Regions from separate parts of the Sanguibacter sp. Z6_81 genome, predicted to be linked through region 2. Evidence: predicted binding sites of a transcription regulator. Region 2 holds the regulator's gene; the other holds the start of a gene.

Region 1 (9,747 bases), on a different contig from region 2:
GGGGATGACCGCGCGCCCGCGTGCCACCTCCGAGCGGACGAGCTCCGGGTCGACGCCCTCGCGGGCCGCGGCGATCCGCATCTCCGGCGTGAGGATCCCGGCACGGGCCCACGCGAGCTGGGTGCTCGCACCGTCGACCCGCTCGGGCCGCTCGGGCCGCTCGGGCCGCTCGGGCCGCTCCCAAGCGTCGCGCGTCGGGGCCAGACCCGCGACGACGTCGATCGCCGGGGCGTCCGGGGAGTCGTCCGTGTACGGGCCGGACGTGTCGTAGAGGTCGAGGTGCTCGCCGTTGCTGAGGTTGACCCGGCGGACGGGGAACGTCAGGCCCGGCGCGTCCGGGACGGGCAGGTACACCTTCGACGATCCCGCGATGGGACCGGTGGTGACGGTCCGGGTGGTGACAGGCGTGCGCGCAGCATCCATCGTGCTCATCGAGCTTCTCCCTACGCCGGCATGATCCGGACAGGTTCGAACGGTCGGCGGCGCTGAGCCGCCCTCTCAGCTCGCTGCTGCGAGCTCCCGTGCATGTGTGGTTGTCCGGACACCGTACCCCAAACCGGGCACCCGCTCAGGCAGTAGTCTCGACGATGACGACGCGCGCATCTCCGCGGCGAGCATCGTGGCCCACCACCGGCAGGAGCAGACATGCGTGGGACAGCAGCAGCCGTCTGGCAGACCGTCCGCGCCGAGCGCCGTCGCCTCGTCGCGGACCTCACCGGGCTCCGCGGCGAGCAGTGGCGCGCACCGTCGCTCTGCCCGGGCTGGGACGTGCACGACGTCGTCGCACACCTCGTGGACACCGCGCGCACCGGCCGCGTCTCGTTCGTCCGCGACCTCGTCGCCGCCCGCATGGACTTCGACCGCGCCAACGAGCGTGGCATCGCACGCCAGAGGCGGGCGGACCCCCGCGAGACGCTCCACGCCCTCGAGCAGGCTGCTGACCTCACCCGGACACCGCCGGTCAATATCGCGACACGGCTCGTCGAGGCGATCGTCCACGGCGAGGACGTGCGGCGACCGCTCGGCATCGTCGGGACGTACCCGCCCGACGACGTCGCGGCCGCGCTGGCGTACCAGCTGCGCACCCCCGTGTCGTTCGGGGGCGGAAAGGAACGAGCCGCCGGGCTGCAGCTCGTCGACGCACGCACCGGCGCCACCTGGGGGACGGGCGACGAGGTCCGCGGCGACCCGCTCGACCTCCTCATGGCCGTCTCGGGACGCCCCCTCGACCCCGACCTGCTGGTCGGCCCTGGCGCCCAGCACCTCACGGCCGCCCCAGGACCCACCCGACCCGGAGGAGAGTAGACATGGCCACGCGCGACGACGACCACCTCTGGACCCTGGTCCACGCCGAACGGGCCGCGCTGGCCGACGACCTCGCGAGCCTGGGTGACGATCAGTGGCGGCACAGCACCCTGTGCGGAGCGTGGGACGTCGAGGACGTCGTCGCCCACCTCGTCGCCGCCGCGAGCACCGGGACGTGGAGGTGGGTTCGCAGCATCGTCGGTGCGCGCTTCCGCGTCGAGGTGCACAACGACCGCCGGATGCGCGAGCACCGCGGGAGCACACCGGCCGAGACGCTCGCCCGGTTCCGCGCTGTCGTCCCGAGCACGACCGCGGCGACGAGCCACACCCCGGCCTACCTCGGCGAGGTCCTCGTGCACGCCCAGGACATCCGCCGCCCGCTGGGACTCTCCCCGACCCCGAGCATCGAGGCACTGACGCCCGTCGCAGAGTTCTACGCGCGGCGCGACTTCGCCGTGCCGAGCCGCACGCACACGGCCAGCCTCGAGCTGCGTGCCGACGACGGGCCGTTCCACGCCGGCTCCGGGCCCCTCGTCTCCGGTCCGACGCTCGCCCTCCTCATGACCATGGCCGGTCGGCCCGCCTACCTCGACGAGCTCACCGGCCCCGGAGTGCCCGAGATCCGCCGCCGCATCACCTGAACGTCAGGCGTCCAGTCCTGAGCTCGTCCGCACGGAGGTCCGGTCAGCGCACCGTGAGGACCAGGCCGCCGGACTGGGCCGAGCTGGGACCGGCCACCGCGTCGTCCGCGCCGTCGACGAGCACCTGCTCCGCGCCGACGTCGACCGGGTGGTCGACGACGACGGTCGCCCCGTCGCCCACCTCGCCCGAGAGCATGAGCCGGGCGAGCTGGTCGCCGATCTGCCGCTGCACGAGGCGACGCAGGGGCCGCGCCCCGTACGTCGGGTCGAACCCTTCGATGGCGAGCCACTCGCGCGCCGCCTGGGTGACGTCCAGGACGATGCGGCGCGACTCGAGGCGCTTCGCGAGCTCCGCCACCTGGAGGTCGACGATCCGTGCGAGGTCGTCGAGCCCGAGGGCGTCGAACATCACGATCTCGTCGAGGCGGTTGAGGAACTCCGGCTTGAACGCGTCGCGGACCGCCGCCATGACGGCCTCCCGGCGCGCGGCGTCGTCGAGCAGCGGGTCGACGAGGTACTGGGACCCGAGGTTGGAGGTGAGCACGAGGATGACGTTGCGGAAGTCGACCGTGCGCCCCTGGCCGTCGGTGAGCCGCCCGTCGTCGAGCACCTGCAGGAGGATGTCGAACACCTCGGGGTGCGCCTTCTCCACCTCGTCGAGGAGCACGACGGAGTACGGACGCCGCCGGACGGCCTCGGTGAGCTGACCGCCCTCCTCGTAGCCGACGTACCCGGGAGGCGCACCGACGAGCCGGGCGACGCTGTGCTTCTCGCTGTACTCCGACATGTCGATGCGGACCATCGCGCGCTCGTCGTCGAACAGGAAGTCGGCGAGCGACTTCGCCAGCTCGGTCTTGCCGACGCCGGTGGGACCGAGGAAGAGGAACGAGCCCGTGGGCCGGTTGGGGTCCGACACCCCGGCGCGGGCACGACGCACCGCGTCGGACACGGCCGCGACGGCGGCCTTCTGGCCGATGAGGCGCTGGCCGATGATCTCCTCCATCGACAGGAGCTTCTTGCTCTCGCCCTGGAGCAGGCGGCCCGCGGGGATGCCCGTCCAGGCCGAGACGACCTCGGCGATCTCGTCCGCGCCCACCTTGTCACCGACGAGGCGGGGCAGCGCGTCCTCGTCCGACTCGGCCTCCCGCTCGGCCTCCTCGGCTCCGGCCAGCTCCTTCTCGAGTGCCGGGAGCTCGCCGTACCGGATGCGCGACGCCGTCTCGAGGTCGCCCTCGCGCTCGGCGCGGTCCCGCTGGGACTCGAGCTCGTCCTTGCGCTTGCGCAGCTCGCCGACGCGGTTGAACCCGCCCTTCTCCGCCTGCCAGCGGGCGGTGAGGGCCGCGAGCTCCTCGCGTCGGTCGGCCAGGGTGGCGCGGAGCTCCGTGAGCCGCTGCTTCGAGGCGTCGTCCTCAGCCTTGGACAGCGCGAGCTCCTCCATCTCGAGGCGTGTCACGGCTCGCTGGAGGGTGTCGATCTCCGTCGGGGACGAGTCCATCTCCATGCGCAGCCGGGACGCGGCCTCGTCGACGAGGTCGATCGCCTTGTCGGGCAGCTGCCGGCCGCTGATGTACCGGTCGGAGAGCGTGGCCGCCGCGACGAGCGCGGCGTCGGAGATCGTCACCCGGTGGTGCGCCTCGTAACGTGAGTTCAGACCACGCAGGATGGCGATGGTGTCCTCGACCGACGGCTCACCGACGAACACCTGCTGGAACCGCCGCTCGAGGGCCGGGTCCTTCTCGATGCTCTCGCGGTACTCGTCGAGCGTCGTGGCGCCCACGAGGCGCAGCTCGCCCCGGGCGAGCATGGGCTTGAGCATGTTCCCGGCGTCGATGGACGAGTCCCCGCCACCGCCACCGGCGCCGACCACCGTGTGCAGCTCGTCGATGAAGGTGACGACCTCACCGTCGGACCCCTTGATCTCCTCGAGCACCGCCTTGAGGCGCTCCTCGAAGTCGCCCCGGTACTTGGCGCCCGCGAGCATCGCGGCGAGGTCGAGCGAGATGAGGCGCTTGCCCTTGAGGGAGTCCGGGACGTCGCCCGCGACGATGCGCTGGGCCAGCCCTTCGACGACTGCCGTCTTGCCGACGCCGGGCTCGCCGATGAGGACGGGGTTGTTCTTGGTGCGCCGCGAGAGCACCTGGACGACGCGCCGGATCTCGGCGTCCCGCCCGACGACGGGGTCGAGCCGACCTTCGCTCGCCGCTTGCGTGAGGTCGAGACCGTACTGCTCGAGCGCCTTGTACGTGCCCTCGGGGTTGGGTGAGGTGACGCGCTTGTTACCGCGCACCGCGGGGATCGCAGCAGCGAGGGCGTCCCGGGTGACCCCCGCACGACGCAGCAGGTCCGCGGTGGGGGACGGCGCCGCCGCGAGCCCGAGGAGCAGGTGCTCGGTGGAGAGGTACTCGTCGGTGAGGTCGGACGCCTCGGTGCGCGCGTGCTTGAGCACTGCGGTGAGGGCGGGCGAGACCGTCGGCTCCGCGACAGCGTTGCCGGTGACCGTCGGGAGGGCGACGAGGGCACGGCGGACGTCGGCGCCGATCGCCTGCGGGTCCGCACCGATCTCGCGCAGGAGACCGGGAGTGGTGCCCGTGGTCTGGGCGAGCAGGGCGGCGAGCAGGTGGACGGGCTCCACCTGCGGGTTGCCCGCGGCGGTGGCCGACTGGATCGCCTCCCCCAGCGCCTGCTGGGACAAGGTGGTCAGGTGAGCATCCATGGATCCTCCAGCTGGTCGTGCACGGTGTGGCTGAACTTGAGTCTAATTCACTCAACTTCGCCCTGCCAGGGATGACACACCCGACCAGCCCTCCCCCTCCCCGCCCCGGCTCGTCCGCGGGAACCGGGCAGACTGGGGAGAACTACCCTCACCCGCTCTCCGGCGGCTGCGCAGGGCCATGCTGTGGAAGAGTTGACCCAGCGCCGAGCAGCACCACCGATCCGGCCCGCCGGCTGCTCGCGGAGACCGAAGGATGACCATGAAGAAGATGACCGCTGTGGCGGCCACCGCCGCCATCGCCCTGAGCCTCAGCGGGTGCATGCGCATGCACACGGCCATGACCATCAACGACGACGACACCGTCAGCGGATCGATCATCATGGCCGTCGAGGACCAGGTGATCGAGGACGCCGGCATGACCACCGACGAGTTCTGGGAGATGTACGGCTCCGACTTCGAGAGCGACATGCCCGAGGAGATGACCTCCACGGACTACGTCGAGGACGGCTACACCGGCAAGGAGCTCTCGTTCGAGGAGCTGCCCCTCGACGAGTTCGAGGGCGCGGACGACTCGCTGTCCATCACCCGGGAGGGCGACGAGTACGTCGTCTCCGGCACGCTCGACCTCGCCGAGGAGATGGGCACCGACATGGGTGACCTCGAGGGCGCGGACGACGACGTCGCCGCCGAGATGCAGGACATGCTCGACTCGATCGACATCCAGTTCATGGTGACGTTCCCCGGTGAGGTCACCGAGGCCACCGGCGAGATCGACGGCAGCACGGTCACCTGGACGGCCGTCTACGGTGAGGTGCTCGAGATGTCGGCCCGCGGCCCGGTCGACGGCGGCGACGCACCGGCCGACGACACGAGCTCCGAGGCGGACGAGGACTCCGACGACGGCAACGGCTGGGTCCTGTGGCTCGTCATCGGCATCGTCGTGCTCGCGCTCGCCGGGCTCGTCACGTGGTTCCTCCTGCGCAACAAGAACAAGAACGGCGGCAACGGCCCCACCGGCGGCCAGGGCCAGTGGGGTCAGCAGCAGTACGGTCAGCCCGGCCAGCCGCAGTACGGCCAGCCCGGCCAGCCCCAGCAGTTCGGTCAGCCCGGCCAGCCGCAGTACGGCCAGCCCGGCCAGCCCCAGCAGTTCGGTCAGCCCGGCCAGCCCGGCCAGTTCGGCCAGCCGCAGCCCCCGCAGCAGGGGCAGCCGCCCCAGCAGCCGTGGGGATCGCAGTAAGCGTCCGCCAGGGCACGACACAGCACGATGAGTGACACCGGTCCGGGGACCACGCCGTACGCGGCGTGGTCCCCGGACGTGCTCGGTGACGAGTGGGTGGCTCGCACCCTCGAGCTCACGCCCGATGACGAAGGCCCCGTCGTCGCGACGCTCGTGCGGCGCGCCGGCACCCCTCGGGGGCGACGCGCCGTCCTGTACGTCCACGGGTTCGCCGACTACTTCTTCCAGGCGCACACCGCCGCGCAGCTCGAGCACCACGGGTTCGACTTCTACGCGCTCGACCTGCGCAAGTACGGGCGCTCGCTGCGCAGCCACCAGACACCCAACGACGTCCGCGAGCTCGCCGCGTACGCCGAGGAGCTCGACCTCGCCGCGAGCATCGTCCGGGCCGAGGGCCACACCGAGCTCGTCGTCGTCGGGCACTCCACGGGTGGTCTCGTCACGAGCCTCTGGGCGAACGCGCGGACCCGCCCCGGACAGCCGCGCGTCGTCGACGCGCTCGTGCTCAACAGCCCGTGGTTCGACCTCAACAAGCCGTGGTTCCATCGCGTCGTCGCGACGCGCCTCATCGCCGCCGCCGCGTCGGTCACCCCGCGACTCGTCGTCGGGAACCTCGCGCCGCACTACGGACGCGCCCTGCACGCGGACAGCGGCGGCGAGTGGACGTACGACCTCGCCTGGAAACCGCACGAAGGGTTCCCCGCCCGCGCCGCGTGGGTCCGCGCAATCCGCCGGGGACACGGACGCATCGCTGCAGGCCTCGACATCCGGTGTCCCGTGCTCGTCCTCACCTCTGGGGCGACCGGAGACGCCACGCGGTGGCACGACGCGATCCTCGCCACCGACAGCGTGCTCGACGTCGAGCAGATCGCCGCCCGCGCACCGGGTCTCGGCCCGGACGTCACGCTCGTGCGCATCGAGGGCGGAGCGCACGACCTCGCTCTCTCCGCGCGACCCGCACGGGACGCCTATCACGCGGCCGTCGTGAGCTGGCTCGACGAGACGCTCGGCCCGCGCGGACGCTAGACCGGGCTGCCCACCTGCCCGCGCGACGCGGAGCTCGCGTCAGCGTCCCGGTTGCGTCAGGCGCGTCTGTGCCTCAGCCGACCTCGTTCCGCGGCCCCTGCTCCTGGTCCTGGGTGAGCTCGTCGACGACGAGCTCGTCGCTCGGCACCTTGCCCGTGCGGTACCCCGCCCGGCCGACCATGTGCGCCGCGACCGGCGCCGTGAGCAGCTGGAAGACCGCGATGAGCACGAGCATCCCCACGACCTGGAGGTTGCGGACCCGCAGCGCCTCCCCCGTGAGCAGGAGGATGAGGCCGAGCACCTGCGGCTTGGTCCCCGCGTGCATGCGGGCCAGGAGGTTCGGGAACCTCAGTACGCCCACCCCCGCAGCGAACGCGAGGAACGCCCCGGAGAGCAGGCACACCGCCGCCGCGACGTCCGCCACCACCGACCAGCTCATCGGTCACCCACCTCGTCGTCGTCCGTCGCAGCAACCGGCGCGTGCAGGGCGTCGTCATCCGTCGCGGCGCCCCGGAGGCCGGCCTCAGCGGCGTCCTTCTCCGCCTCCTCGAGCGCGAGCTCCTCGGGCGTCCGGATGCGCCCCTCACCCTCCGGCTCGATCGCGGCGAACCGCGCGATGGCCACGGACCCGACGAAGCCGACCATCGCGAGGACCACGAGGACCGGCAGGGTGTCCGTGCGCCGGGTCAGGGCCGACTCGACGACGATCGCGCCGACGACAGCGGTGACGAACACGTCGAGCGCGACCGTGCGGTCGAGCATGCTCGGCCCACGCTCGGCCCGGACGAGTGCGAGGATCGCGGCACCGGCGAGCAGCACCCCGCAGATGATGGCGACGGCGGTCATGGGCGCACCTCCGGGCTGGACGGGGCGGGCGCGGGCCGCCCGCGCGTGGGCCTCGGGCTGACCCCGGCACGGCTCAGCTCCTCGTCGGACGCCAGGGCGCGCAGCACGCGACGCTCGAGCGACAGGACGTCCGAGCGGACCTTCTCGATCCCGCCGTACGCCTCGATGTCGAGCACGTGCAGGTAGAGCATCCCGGTGAGCCGGTGCGCCTCGATGACGAGGGACCCGGGCACGAGGGAGCTGAGCTCCGCGACAAGGGTGAGGTAGAGGTCGGAGGAGCTGCGCAGCCGCACCCCGACCACGGCGCCCCGCGGCACGTGACCGAACCGGAACGCCTGCAGGCTCACCTGGACCGACGCGACGACGAGGTCGAGACCGAACTTCGCGACGAGGACGAGCAGGCTCAGCGGGCGCACCGTGCCGTGGTACCCGATCGGGGGCAACGGCATCAGGAGGGTCACGCAGAGCCCGATCGCGAGACCCGACACGACGTTCGCCCACGACAGGTCGCCCCACAGCAGCACCCAGACGAGCGCGAGCCCGACGATGGCGGGCCACTGGGCGGCGAGCCGTCGGCGACGACGATGGATCGTCATGCGTCCTCCTCAGCGGTCTCGGTCGACTCCCCCTGGCCCCGGCCGTCGGAGCCGAGCACCTCGTCGATGTAGTTCGCCGGGTCGAGCAGCGTCTTCCCGGCACGGTCCGCGTAGGAGTACAGGGGTCCGGCGACGACGGTGAGCGCCAGGCCGAGCGCCACGAGGACCGCCGTGGGGCCCACCATCGTGCGCGGCAACGTGGCGTCGGGGATCTCCTCCGGCGGCGTCTGCCAGAACGCCTTGTTCCACGCCTTGACGATCGCGTACAGCGTGAGCAGCGACGTCACGACGCTCCCGATGACGAGCGTGTACGCCAGGGGGGTGCCGTGGGCGACGCCGGCCTCGAGCAGTCCCACCTTGCCGAGGAACCCGGACATGGGCGGAATCCCTGCGAGGTTCATCGCCGGGATGAAGAACAGCACCGCGAGGCCGGGAGCGATCTTCGCGAGCCCACCGAGCCGGTCGAGCGACGTCGTGCCGCCACGACGCTCCACGAGGCCGACGACGAGGAAGAGCGTCGTCTGGACGGTGATGTGGTGGGCCACGTAGAAGATCGAGGCACCCAGCCCGGCCTGGCTCGCGAGAGCGATGCCGAAGATCATGTACCCGATGTGGCTCACGAGGGTGAACGACAGCAGTCGTTTGATGTCGTTCTGCGCGACCGCGCCGAGGATCCCGACGATCATCGTCGCGAGCGAGAGCCACAGCAGCACCGTGTCGAGGCGCCCGTCCGGGAACAGCAGCGTCTGGGTCCGCATGATCGCGTACACGCCGACCTTGGTGAGCAGGCCCGCGAAGACCGCGGTGACCGGAGCCGGGGCGGTCGGGTAGGAGTCCGGCAGCCAGGCCGACAGCGGGAAGATCGCGGCCTTGATGCCGAACGCGAGCAGCAGCATGAGCTGGAGCGTCAGCCGCACCCCCGAGTCGATCTCGGGGAGCCGTTGGGCCAGCTGCGCCATGTTCACCGTGCCGGTCGCGGCATAGATGAGGGCGATCGCGACGAGGAAGATGATCGACGACAGCAGGGCCACGACGACGTAGATCGACCCCGCGCGGATGCGCTCGCCCGTCCCCCCGAGAGTGAGCAGCACGTAGCTCGCCGCGAGGAGGATCTCGAAGCCGACGTAGAGGTTGAACAGGTCCCCTGCCAGGAAGGCGTTGGACACGCCTGCCGCGAGGACGAGGTATGTCGGGTGGTAGATGGAGACCGGTGCCGCCTCGTCGCCGTCGCTCACACCCTGACCGAGCGAGTACAGCAGGACGCAGAGCATCACGGTGCTCGAGACGACGAGCATGAGCGAGGAGAGGCGGTCGGCGACGAGGTTGATGCCGACCGGCGCCGACCATCCGCCGACGTCGACGACGACCGGTCCGGAGTCGGCG
Region 2 (9,747 bases):
CACCGTTGGCCGTGAGCCCGAGGAGCGGGGCGACCGCTGCCGGCGCCTGGTTCTCGACCTCGGTGTACCAGAGGATCGACTGCCACCGCTCGGGCAGCGAATGGAAGGCGAGGGCGACCGTGGACCGCTCGAACCCGCGCAGCACCGGCTCCTCGGTGGAGGCCATCGGCCCGACGGCCGACTCGAACGCCGCGTCGTCATCGGTGGGGCGCGTCCGCCGCGAGGCGTTGACGAGGTCGAACGCCGTCCGGCGCACCACGGTGAACAGGTACGCGCGGAACGCCACGTCGGGCCCGCCTCCGCGGGACATCACCGCGAGAACCTTCGCGAAGGCACCGGCCACGACGTCGTCGGCATCGGCCGGATCCGTGACGTGCTGCCGGGCGACCGACAGTGCCGCACCCGCGTGCCTCTCGTAGAGCAGGCCGAACGCACCGGTCTCGCCGCCACGGACGCTCGCGATGAGCTCGGCGTCCGAGGACGCCTCTCCCCACGCAGGTGTATCTGCTGCCGTCACGCCGCTCCCTCACTACCCGCGATCCACGTCGGTGCAGACCCCGCCCCGCACGTCCGGCTCACGACGCTGTGACCCCGGACACGCCAAGAATAGGTGATCTGCCCCGCGACTCTCTGGCGAGAACCCCGCGCGCCGCTGCGCAGATCACAAAAAACTGCTCAAGTGCCGTCATGACCGTCACCCTCGCGGCTCCCTATCTGTGTGGAGATCCTCGCCGAGGGCGTCGCGACGCCGGCTGCTGCCCTGCGCGAGCAGTGGCGCCGCTCGAGCGCGCGCACCGCGTGGTCGCACCCCGACGACTGGGAGCACACGGCCGTCGACGACGTCGTCCACGAGCTCGTCATGCTCGACGCCGCGCACTCACCTGGGGCGGGCACTGCGGAGACCCGCTCGGCGGCGCTCCTGCGTGCCTACGCGGCACTGGGCCTCGCCCGAGCACGCACCGGGTGCGGCATCGGCGAGGCCATCGACGACGTCGCGTGCCTCTACGCGCTGCGCGGCGGGCCACCGCCCGCCGACGTGCTCCGGGCGGTGTGCGCTGGGTGGGCCCAGGGGCAGGCCGCGCCGCCTGCCCAGATGTTCTGCGTCGATGCGGAGTCAGGGCTCGCGACGGTCGCGTACCTCGGGCAGCGCCTCCGGGAGACCTACGGCGCGGCCGACATGCAGGTGCCCGTGCACCACTCGCACCTGCTCGTGTGCGTCGACCTCGAGCTCGGGGCGCTCCCGCCGCTGGTCCGCATCGCGCGGTCCGCCGTCGTCGGCCAGAGCATCATGGCGGCGTTCGGTGAGGGGCACCCCGCAGCCGCGCTCGGCCACGGCCGGTTCGTCGTGCTCGCCGAGGTGGACACCGACCTTCCGGGCCGGCTCGCGGAGCTCGGGGTGCGGATCTCGCGCGCGACCGCGGCGCGCAACATCGGGTACGCCACCCGGTGTCCCCCGCGCGTCACGACGTACGAGATGCCCGCGACGTGGGGCGGGGCGGTCGCGCTGCTCGCACGCCTCCAGGGCGTGGAACCCGGCACGGGCGCCTGACGTCCGCGCCGGGCATCGACGCATCCGGCACAACCCGACGACCAGCTCAGCAGCCCGGCGCGCCGTGCGAGCCGGGCCGCCACGTCACTGAGGGGCGTAGGTGAGGCAGTCCGCCATGTCCCCGGGAGCGGAGCCTGCACCGACGCGGATGGAATCTGCATGGCACTCGAGCGACTCGTTGTGGACGCACTCGCCACGCTGGCACGCACCGACCTGAGCGATGACCTTGTCGAGACCGCCCTTGGTCGACAGCGGGATGAACGTGGCGCACTCAGCGGCCACGCCGCGGCCACCGACCGTCACCGCTCCGGCGTGGCAGCCGTCGTGGTTGTAACCGCAGGTCTCGACCGAACAGGTGCTCACGTGGGGCAGATCAAGCAGTGCGCTCATGATTCCTCCAGCTGGCTCCGGTGCACGCGGACGTGCTGATATTCCACGGTAGACCCGGAGGACAATTCACGTATAGGCAGCCAGGACTTCCTTACACGGGCGCACAACCGCATTCTTTTCGGCACTCTCCTGGTGCATGAACGGCCCGCGCACCGGCGGCCGTGCCGCCCCGCAGTGCGACGCGCACAGCGCGGGGCTACCGTCGGAACATGGACGACGACCATTCCCCGGCGGACCGCGCGTCCCCGATGGACGACCCGTCCCTCATCGAGGACGAGGCGCACCTCCTCGTGGCAGGCCGGCACGCGAACGTCTATCTCCTCGACGACACGCACGCGGTCCGTCACCTCCACGACCCGTCAGCGACCCACCACAACGTCGCGGTCCTCGAGTACCTCACCGAGGTCGGCTTCCCTGCCCCGCGCATCGTGCGCGCGGTCGGACCCGACCTCGTCATGGTCCGCCTGCACGGGCCGACACTCCTGCAGGCGCTCGACGCCCGGGAGCTCTCGATGGACGAGGGTGTGCAGGTCCTCGTCGACCTGCACACACGCCTGCACGCCCTGCCCCTCCCGGCAGACCTCCTCCCGGGAGACGGGTCGGGTCCGGACGACGTGCTCGTCCACCTCGACCTGCACCCCGCGAACGTCTTCATGACCGACGACGGGCCCTACCTCATCGACTGGGACTCGGCGCGCCGGGGGCCCGCGGAGCTGGACCTCGCGACGACGGCCATCGTCTTCGGTGAGGTGGCCGTGGACGACAATCCCTTCGCCGTCCCGGCGCACCACATGCTGCGCGCCTTCCTGCGCGCCGTCGGGCCAGGGCTGGGCACCCAGCTCGACGCGGCCGCCGCCCTGCGCGCAGCCCGACCCACGGTCGACCCGGAGGAGAGGGCCCTCGTCCCCCGGGCGTGCGACCTCGTGCGGGACGAGCTCGACCGGCTCTGACCTGCGCGCGCTGCTCGCGTGGCGCCGCTCAGCGGGGCGGGCGCCAGAGGACGAGAGCCGAACCTCCGTCGCCGTCGCTCGTCGGCGGCGGGTCCTGGCGTCGCCAGCCGCGCCGGTGGAACCGCTGGCCCCGGCGCACGGCGACGACGTCGCCCGAGGCACCGGCAGCGAAGATGCGGGAGCCCGGGTCCGCCGCGGCAGCGAGGAGGTCGACCTTGTGCTCGAGGCGCCGCACCTCGGCCTCGAGGTCGAGGATCCGCTTGATCCCGGCGAGGTTGATCCCCTCGTCCTGGCTGAGCCGCTGGACCTCGATGAGCTGCGCGACGTCACGGCGCGAGTACCGCCGCCCCCGGCCCGGTGTGCGTTGCGGCGACACGATGCCGAGCCGGTCGTACTGGCGCAGCGTCTGCGGGTGCATCCCCGCGAGCTCGGCAGCACGGGAGATGACGTAGACGGGTTCGTCCTCGCGCGGTGTCCCGTCGTCGAACACGACCTTCATGCGCACCCCCGATCAGTCCTTCGCGCGCGCGAAGAGCTCCTGCCGGACGTCGCCGTCGGCGGTCGCCGCAGCGAACGCCTCCACGGCCTCGCGCGCGGTCTTGTCGAGCTTCTGCGGGACGGCCACCTGGACGGTGACCAGGAGGTCCCCGGTGCCCTTGGCGGACTTCACACCGTGGCCCTTGACGCGCAGCACCCTGCCGGCGGGGGTGCCCTCGGGGATCTTCAGCCGCACGGTCGCCCCGTCGAGGGTGGGGACCTGGATCTGGGCTCCGAGCGCCGCCTCGGGGAACGTCACCGGGACGGTCACGCGCAGGTTCTGCCCGTCGAGGGTGAACACGGGGTGCGGGGTGACGGTGACCGTGATGACCAGGTCGCCGGCCGGTCCTCCACCGGTGCCGGGGCGTCCCTTCCCCCGGAGCCGGATCTTCTGGCCGTCGCGCACACCCGGGGGGATGCGCGTGGTGAGGGGGCGGCCGTCGACGCCGAGCGTCACCGTGGTCCCCTGGACCGCGTCGCGGAAGCTCAGCGTCGTCCTCGCCGCGACGTCCTGCCCTGCCTGTGCCCGAGCGTTGGGCCGGAAACCGGTCTGTCCGCCCCCGCCGCCGCCGCCGAACATCGAGGAGAGGATGTCCTCGAAGCCGTCGGGCATGCTGCTGGAGGCACCACCGGCAGGCCGGAAGCCTCCGCGGCTGCCGGAGCTCGCGCCACCGAACATCCCGCCGAAGAGGTCCTCGAAGCCGCCCGCGCCGCCTCCGCGCCCGCCTGGGCCGGCCGCGAACCGGGGGCCGCCACCGGCCATCGCCCGGATCGCGTCGTACTGCTGGCGCTGCTCGGGGTCGGAGAGCACCGAGTAGGCCTCACCGATCTCCTTGAACTTCCCCTCAGCGCTGGTGTCACCGGAGTTCTGGTCCGGGTGGTACTTACGAGCGAGCTTGCGGTATGCCTTCTTGATCTCGGCGTCGTCCGCGGTCTTCGGGACGCCGAGAGCAGCATAGAAGTCCTTTTCGATCCAGTCCTGACCGGTCAAGGCGCCTCCCTTCCGTCATGGTGCACAGGGTGGGGCGACGACGCGCAACCTGCGCCGGAGCCCCTGCGGGGCCGGACCTCGTGGTCCGGCCCCGCAGGTGGATCAGGCCTCGGGGCCGACCACAGCGACGCGCGCCGCACGGACCACCCGGTCACCGATCCGGTACCCGACCTCGATGACGCTCTGCACCGTGGTCGTCGTGGCGTCCGACGACGTCGAGTGCATGAGCGCCTCGTGCTTCATCGGGTCGAACTCCTCGCCTGCCTCGCCGTACATCTCGACGCCGAATCGCACGAGCGCCGCCGTGAGCTTGTCCGAGATCGCCTCGAACGGGCCGGTGAGCTCGCCCGCCTGCTTGGCTCGAGCGATGTCGTCGAGGACGGGCAGCAGCCCGACCAGGACGTCCTCGACGCCGCGCGTCCGCGCAAGCTCCTGCTCACGCTTGGCGCGCTTCGAGAAGTTCGCGTACTCCGCGTTGAGCCGCTGGAGGTCCGCGAGCCGGTCGGCCGACTCGGCCTGCGCCTTCTCGAGGTCGGTCGGCTCGGCTGCGGCCTCCGCGGGGGCGTTCGTGTCGAACGCCTCCTCGGACGGCTCGAAGTCGAGGCCCTCGAGCGGGTCGACGTTCTCGCCGGCACCCTCAGGGTTCTCGGGGGTGCCGTGCTCAGGGGCCGTCACTTCTTGTCATCCTCGTCGTCGACGATCTCGGCGTCGACGACGTCCTCGTCCGAGGCGCCGGGGGCGTCGCCGGCGGGCGCGTCGGCCGCGGGCGCTTCCGCCTGCTGGGCGTAGAGCACCTCGCCGATCTTCTGCGCCACGGTCGTCAGCGCCTCCTGCTTGGCCTTGACGGCACCGATGTCCGTGCCCTCGAGTGCGCTCTTGAGCTCGTCGATCGCGCTCTGGACCTCGGTCTTGACGTCCTCGGGCAGCTTCTCGTCGTTGTCCTTGAGCAGCTTCTCCGTGGAGTACGCGAAGCCCTCGGCCTGGTTGCGGGTCTCGGCCTCCTCGCGGCGCGCCTTGTCCTCCGCGGCGTGCTCCTCGGCCTCGCGGACCATGCGGTCGATGTCCTCCTTCGGCAGCGCGGAGCCACCGGTGATGGTCATCTTCTGCTCCTTGCCGGTGCCGCGGTCCTTGGCGCCGACGTGGACGATGCCGTTCGCGTCGATGTCGAACGTGACCTCGATCTGCGGGACCCCACGGGGCGCCGGAGCGATCCCCGTGAGCTCGAACGTACCGAGCGGCTTGTTGTCCCGCGCGAACTCCCGCTCACCCTGGAAGACCTGGATGAGGACGGAGGGCTGGTTGTCGTCCGCCGTGGAGAAGATCTCGCTGCGCTTGGTCGGGATGGCCGTGTTGCGCTCGATGAGCTTGGTCATCACGCCACCCTTGGTCTCGATGCCGAGGGACAGCGGCGTGACGTCGATGAGCAGGACGTCCTTGCGCTCGCCCTTGATGACACCGGCCTGGAGTGCCGCACCGATGGCGACGACCTCGTCGGGGTTGACGCTCTTGTTGGGCTCCTTGCCGCCCGTGAGCTCCTTGACGAGCTCGGTGACGGCCGGCATGCGGGTCGATCCACCGACGAGCACGACGTGGTCGATGTCGCCGAGGGAGATGCCTGCGTCGCGGATGACAGAGTGGAACGGCGCCTTCGTCCGGTCGATGAGGTCCTGCGTCATCTGCTGGAACTGGGCGCGGGTGAGCTTGGAGTCCAGGTGGATGGGCCCGTTCTCGCTCATCGACAGGTACTGCATCGAGATGTTCGTGCTCGTCGCGGAGGAGAGCTCCTTCTTGGCCTGCTCAGCAGCCTCGCGCAGACGCTGGAGCGCGATCTTGTCCTTGGACAGGTCGACACCGGAGGAGTTCTTGACCTCCTTGATGAGGTGCTCGACGATCCGGTTGTCCCAGTCGTCGCCACCGAGGCGGTTGTCGCCGGAGGTTGCGCGGACCTGGATCGTCGAGAAGTCGTCCTCGTCCTTGCCGACCTCGAGCAGGGACACGTCGAACGTCCCGCCACCGAGGTCGAAGACGAGGATGAGCTCGTCCTCCTTGCCCTTCTCGAGGCCGTACGCGAGCGCGGCAGCGGTGGGCTCGTTGACGATGCGCAGGACGTTGAGCCCGGCGATCTGGCCGGCGTCCTTCGTGGCCTGGCGCTCGGCGTCGTTGAAGTACGCGGGCACGGTGATGACCGCGTCGGTGACGGGCTCGCCCAGGTACTCCTCGGCGTCGCGCTTGAGCTTGCCGAGGATGCGGGCGCTGATCTCCTGCGCCGTGTACTTCTTGTCGTCGATCGTGACCGACCAGTCCGTGCCGATGTGGCGCTTCACCGAGCTGATGGTGCGGTCCACGTTCGTCACGGCCTGGCGCTTGGCGATCTCGCCGACGAGGACGTCACCGGTCTTGGAGAACGCGACGACGGACGGTGTGGTCCGGGCGCCCTCGGCGTTCGCGATGACGGTGGGTTCACCACCCTCGAGGACGGAGACGACGGAGTTGGTGGTACCGAGGTCGATGCCGACTGCACGTGCCATGTCAGTGATGCCTTTCGTTGCGGGCGTCTCGCGGGTGCCGCGGGGGACGGCCTTGCCGGACGAGTGCTCCGTCCGGCGTCATTGAGTCTGTTCGACTCAAGTCTGCACCCGGGACGTCCCGCATGCAAGCGGAGCACCGAAACTTGAGCGCACCAGACTCAATCTTTCCGCTGCCAGCGGAGCTGGACGTCTACCTCGGCTGCGATCGTCTCGACCATCGCGGTGAGGCGCTCCGTTCGCCGGGGCATGGTGTGCCGATAGTGGGCGATGGTGAGCAGGCCCGGGCCGACGAACGCCCACGCGCGGGCACGGTCCACGTTTCGTCATCCGCTGCCGATGCGACCTGGAGCGCCTCGCGCGCAGAGGCGTCGAAGATGCTCCACGCGTAGAGCAGGTCCACGGACCGGTCGCCGACACCGGCGCCGCCGAAGTCGATCACTCCGGCCAGCCGGCCGTCGGGGTGAGCGAGGAGGTTCTCCGCGGACAGGTCGGTGTGTACCCAGCAGGCGGCTTCGGTGGCCGCGGGGACGTCGCGCAGGCGCCGCCATGCCTCGCGGACGCTCATCGGGTCGAACAGGTCCGCGAGTTCTGCAGCCGCGTGATCGAGCGTGCCTGTAGGTACCGGGCTTGGTCGTGCTCAGTGTCGGTCGGGGCTAGCCACAACGACCTGGTAGCTCTGCGGGCACGACGCGCCGGTGACGCAGGGGGCGCGTCCGGCGCAAGCGGGGGCATGAACCGTCAGTGGACATGGCTCAACCCTCTCGCTCCCTGCGGACCGCCCGTCGCAGCGAGCCGAGGGCGGCGACGAGCGCGGCGCCGAGCACGTACCCCGCCCCCGCGAGGAGCCAGGAGTACACGGCGACGAACGCACCGACGGGGGTCGTGGTGGCTCCCGCCGCGGCGAGCACGACGGCACAGGCTGCCCACGTCCCGCCGAGGACCGCGAACGCCCCACCGAGGACCGTCCACACGCTCGCCCTCGGGCGGTGCTGCTGGGCGTAGTGGCGCAGCCGCCTCGCGCGCTCCTCCTGCTGCCCACGCTCCCGCGCCCTGCGCTGGGCGTCCGAGAGACGGCCCCCGGCAGGCAGGGCCGTGGCCGGTGCGGCCAGGGCGTCGACCGCCCGGGAGAGCCTGCGTCGGGACCGCGCCCAGCCCAGGAGGGCGGCACACGCCGGAGGACCGAGGACGAGGAGCCCGACGCACCAGGCGCTGTCCGCGGCGACGTCCCACGCGAGCGTCGACCCGGTCCCGCGGCGGTAGGAGCTGGCGGCGAGACGCAAGGACCCCACCGAGGACCAGACCGGCACGCTGGCACCGATCGCGCCCGTGACGAGCATCCCGAGGGCGATGACTCCGACGACGAGACTGGCACGCTGCTCGACGGCGCGCCACGGCGCCGTGAGCTCGCCGCTCGACACTCGCTGGATGCTCATGCGGTCACAGTACGCACGGGCACTCCACCTACGCGGCGACGCACCCCTTGTGGTGCTGGACCAGGGCACGGAGCGCGAAGAGTCCGATCCCCACCCAGACGACGTTGACGACCGCGGACGGCCAGGCGCCGTACACGGACGCGCTGACGGAGAGCAGGCCGGCGCCGACGATGTTGAGGCCCTGGAAGGTCCACGAGTCCGAGTCGATGCGCTTCGCGGTGACGAGCCCGTACGCGGTGACGGCGGCGAGCGCGCCGATCCAGCCGATGGCAGTGAGGGTGAGCGAGGCGAGATCGGACATGGCAGTGCTCCAGAAAGGGGGTGTGGGTGGGATCAGGCCGTGCCACCGGCGGGCTCCCGGAAGGGTCTGACACGCCAATGGTGGGCCTCTTTTGCGTTTAGCACAATCGAATGAAACTCCACGCGGCATGTAGCGTGGCTACATGACCTTGGACCCGAGAAGGCTTGCCGTGCTCCTTGCCGTCCACCGGGCCGGGGGCGTGGTTGCGGCAGCGGACCTTCTGCATCTGACCCCGTCAGCCGTCTCCCAGCAGATCGCCAAGCTCGAGGCCGAGGAAGGCGTCCCCGTGCTGCACCGCGGACCGCGCGGCGTGACCCTCACCGCCGTCGGGGCGATGCTCGCCGAGGCCGCCGAGCGCATCGAGTCCGAGCTCGTCGAGGCGCGCAAGCAGATCGCGACCCTCGGCCCGCACGTCAGCGGTCGGGTGGCCGTCGGCTCCTTCCAGACCGTCACCCGCGCCGTCGCCGCACCGATGCTCGCCACGCTCGCCGAGACGGCCCCGGGGATCGAGGTCACCCTCCACGAGGTCGAGTCCGACGACGCCCTCCGCCGTCTGCGCAGCGGCGACCTCGACCTCGTCGTCCTCGAGCAGGACGTCGCGACCGACCGCCCCGTCCCCCGGGGCTTCCGCGAGGTGCCCCTCGTCGACGAGCCGTGGCGGCTCGCGGTCCCCACGACGATGGCCACACCCACGAGCCTGCAGGACCTCGTGGACGCCGTGTGGATCGGAGCCGACGCGAGCACGGCCGCCTCCCGCGCCCTCGCACGCGTCGTCGGGTCCACCGGCACCGCGCGGGCCGCACGCCACAGCTACTACAACTACGAGGTGGCCATCGCCCTCGTCGCCGCGGGACAGGGCGTCGCCCTCCTCCCCGCTCTCGCTCTCGCGGGCACCGACCTCACGGGCGTCGACGTCGTCACGATCGGGGGCCTCGGCATGCGTCGCATCGTCGCGCGGCACCGCTCCAACCGGCACGAGCCCTCCGCCGCGGTGCTCGCCGTCATCGACGCCCTCCTCGCCCAGGTCGCGACGCTCGACCTCGCGTGACAGGTTCACCCGCGGCGAAC

What was found. The regulator HspR, encoded in region 2, represses chaperone genes until heat shock. The targets are predictions, from matches to a motif close to AAGTTGAGTCNNNNNGACTCAACTT.
Region 1: clpB (ATP-dependent chaperone ClpB) is a predicted target of HspR. The motif match lies at 4,693-4,717, and genes of this name have one in related genera.

What each region holds. Positions count from the first base shown of each region.
Region 1 covers NZ_JBXUFV010000001.1:301,608-311,354, forward strand. Annotated here, with positions in the region: gene thiC (phosphomethylpyrimidine synthase ThiC) at 1-432, opposite strand, end outside; TPP riboswitch at 424-533, opposite strand; gene AC2AXK_RS01435 (maleylpyruvate isomerase family mycothiol-dependent enzyme) at 646-1,305, shown strand; gene AC2AXK_RS01440 (maleylpyruvate isomerase family mycothiol-dependent enzyme) at 1,308-1,946, shown strand; gene clpB (ATP-dependent chaperone ClpB) at 1,990-4,659, opposite strand; gene AC2AXK_RS01450 (LppM family (lipo)protein) at 4,919-5,896, shown strand; gene AC2AXK_RS01455 (alpha/beta hydrolase) at 5,924-6,922, shown strand; gene mnhG (monovalent cation/H(+) antiporter subunit G) at 6,996-7,361, opposite strand; gene AC2AXK_RS01465 (MrpF/PhaF family protein) at 7,358-7,768, opposite strand; gene AC2AXK_RS01470 (Na+/H+ antiporter subunit E) at 7,765-8,364, opposite strand; gene AC2AXK_RS01475 (Na+/H+ antiporter subunit D) at 8,361-9,747, opposite strand, start outside.
Region 2 covers NZ_JBXUFV010000004.1:21,055-30,801, reverse strand. Annotated here, with positions in the region: gene AC2AXK_RS11095 (sigma-70 family RNA polymerase sigma factor) at 1-517, opposite strand, end outside; gene AC2AXK_RS11090 (hypothetical protein) at 719-1,549, shown strand; gene AC2AXK_RS11085 (DUF1540 domain-containing protein) at 1,634-1,939, opposite strand; gene AC2AXK_RS11080 (phosphotransferase) at 2,149-2,889, shown strand; gene AC2AXK_RS11075 (heat shock protein transcriptional repressor HspR) at 2,918-3,388, opposite strand; gene AC2AXK_RS11070 (DnaJ C-terminal domain-containing protein) at 3,401-4,417, opposite strand; gene grpE (nucleotide exchange factor GrpE) at 4,520-5,092, opposite strand; gene dnaK (molecular chaperone DnaK) at 5,089-6,945, opposite strand; gene AC2AXK_RS11055 (phosphotransferase) at 7,136-7,510, opposite strand; gene AC2AXK_RS11050 (hypothetical protein) at 7,698-8,378, opposite strand; gene AC2AXK_RS11045 (CBU_0592 family membrane protein) at 8,407-8,679, opposite strand; gene AC2AXK_RS11040 (LysR family transcriptional regulator) at 8,822-9,727, shown strand.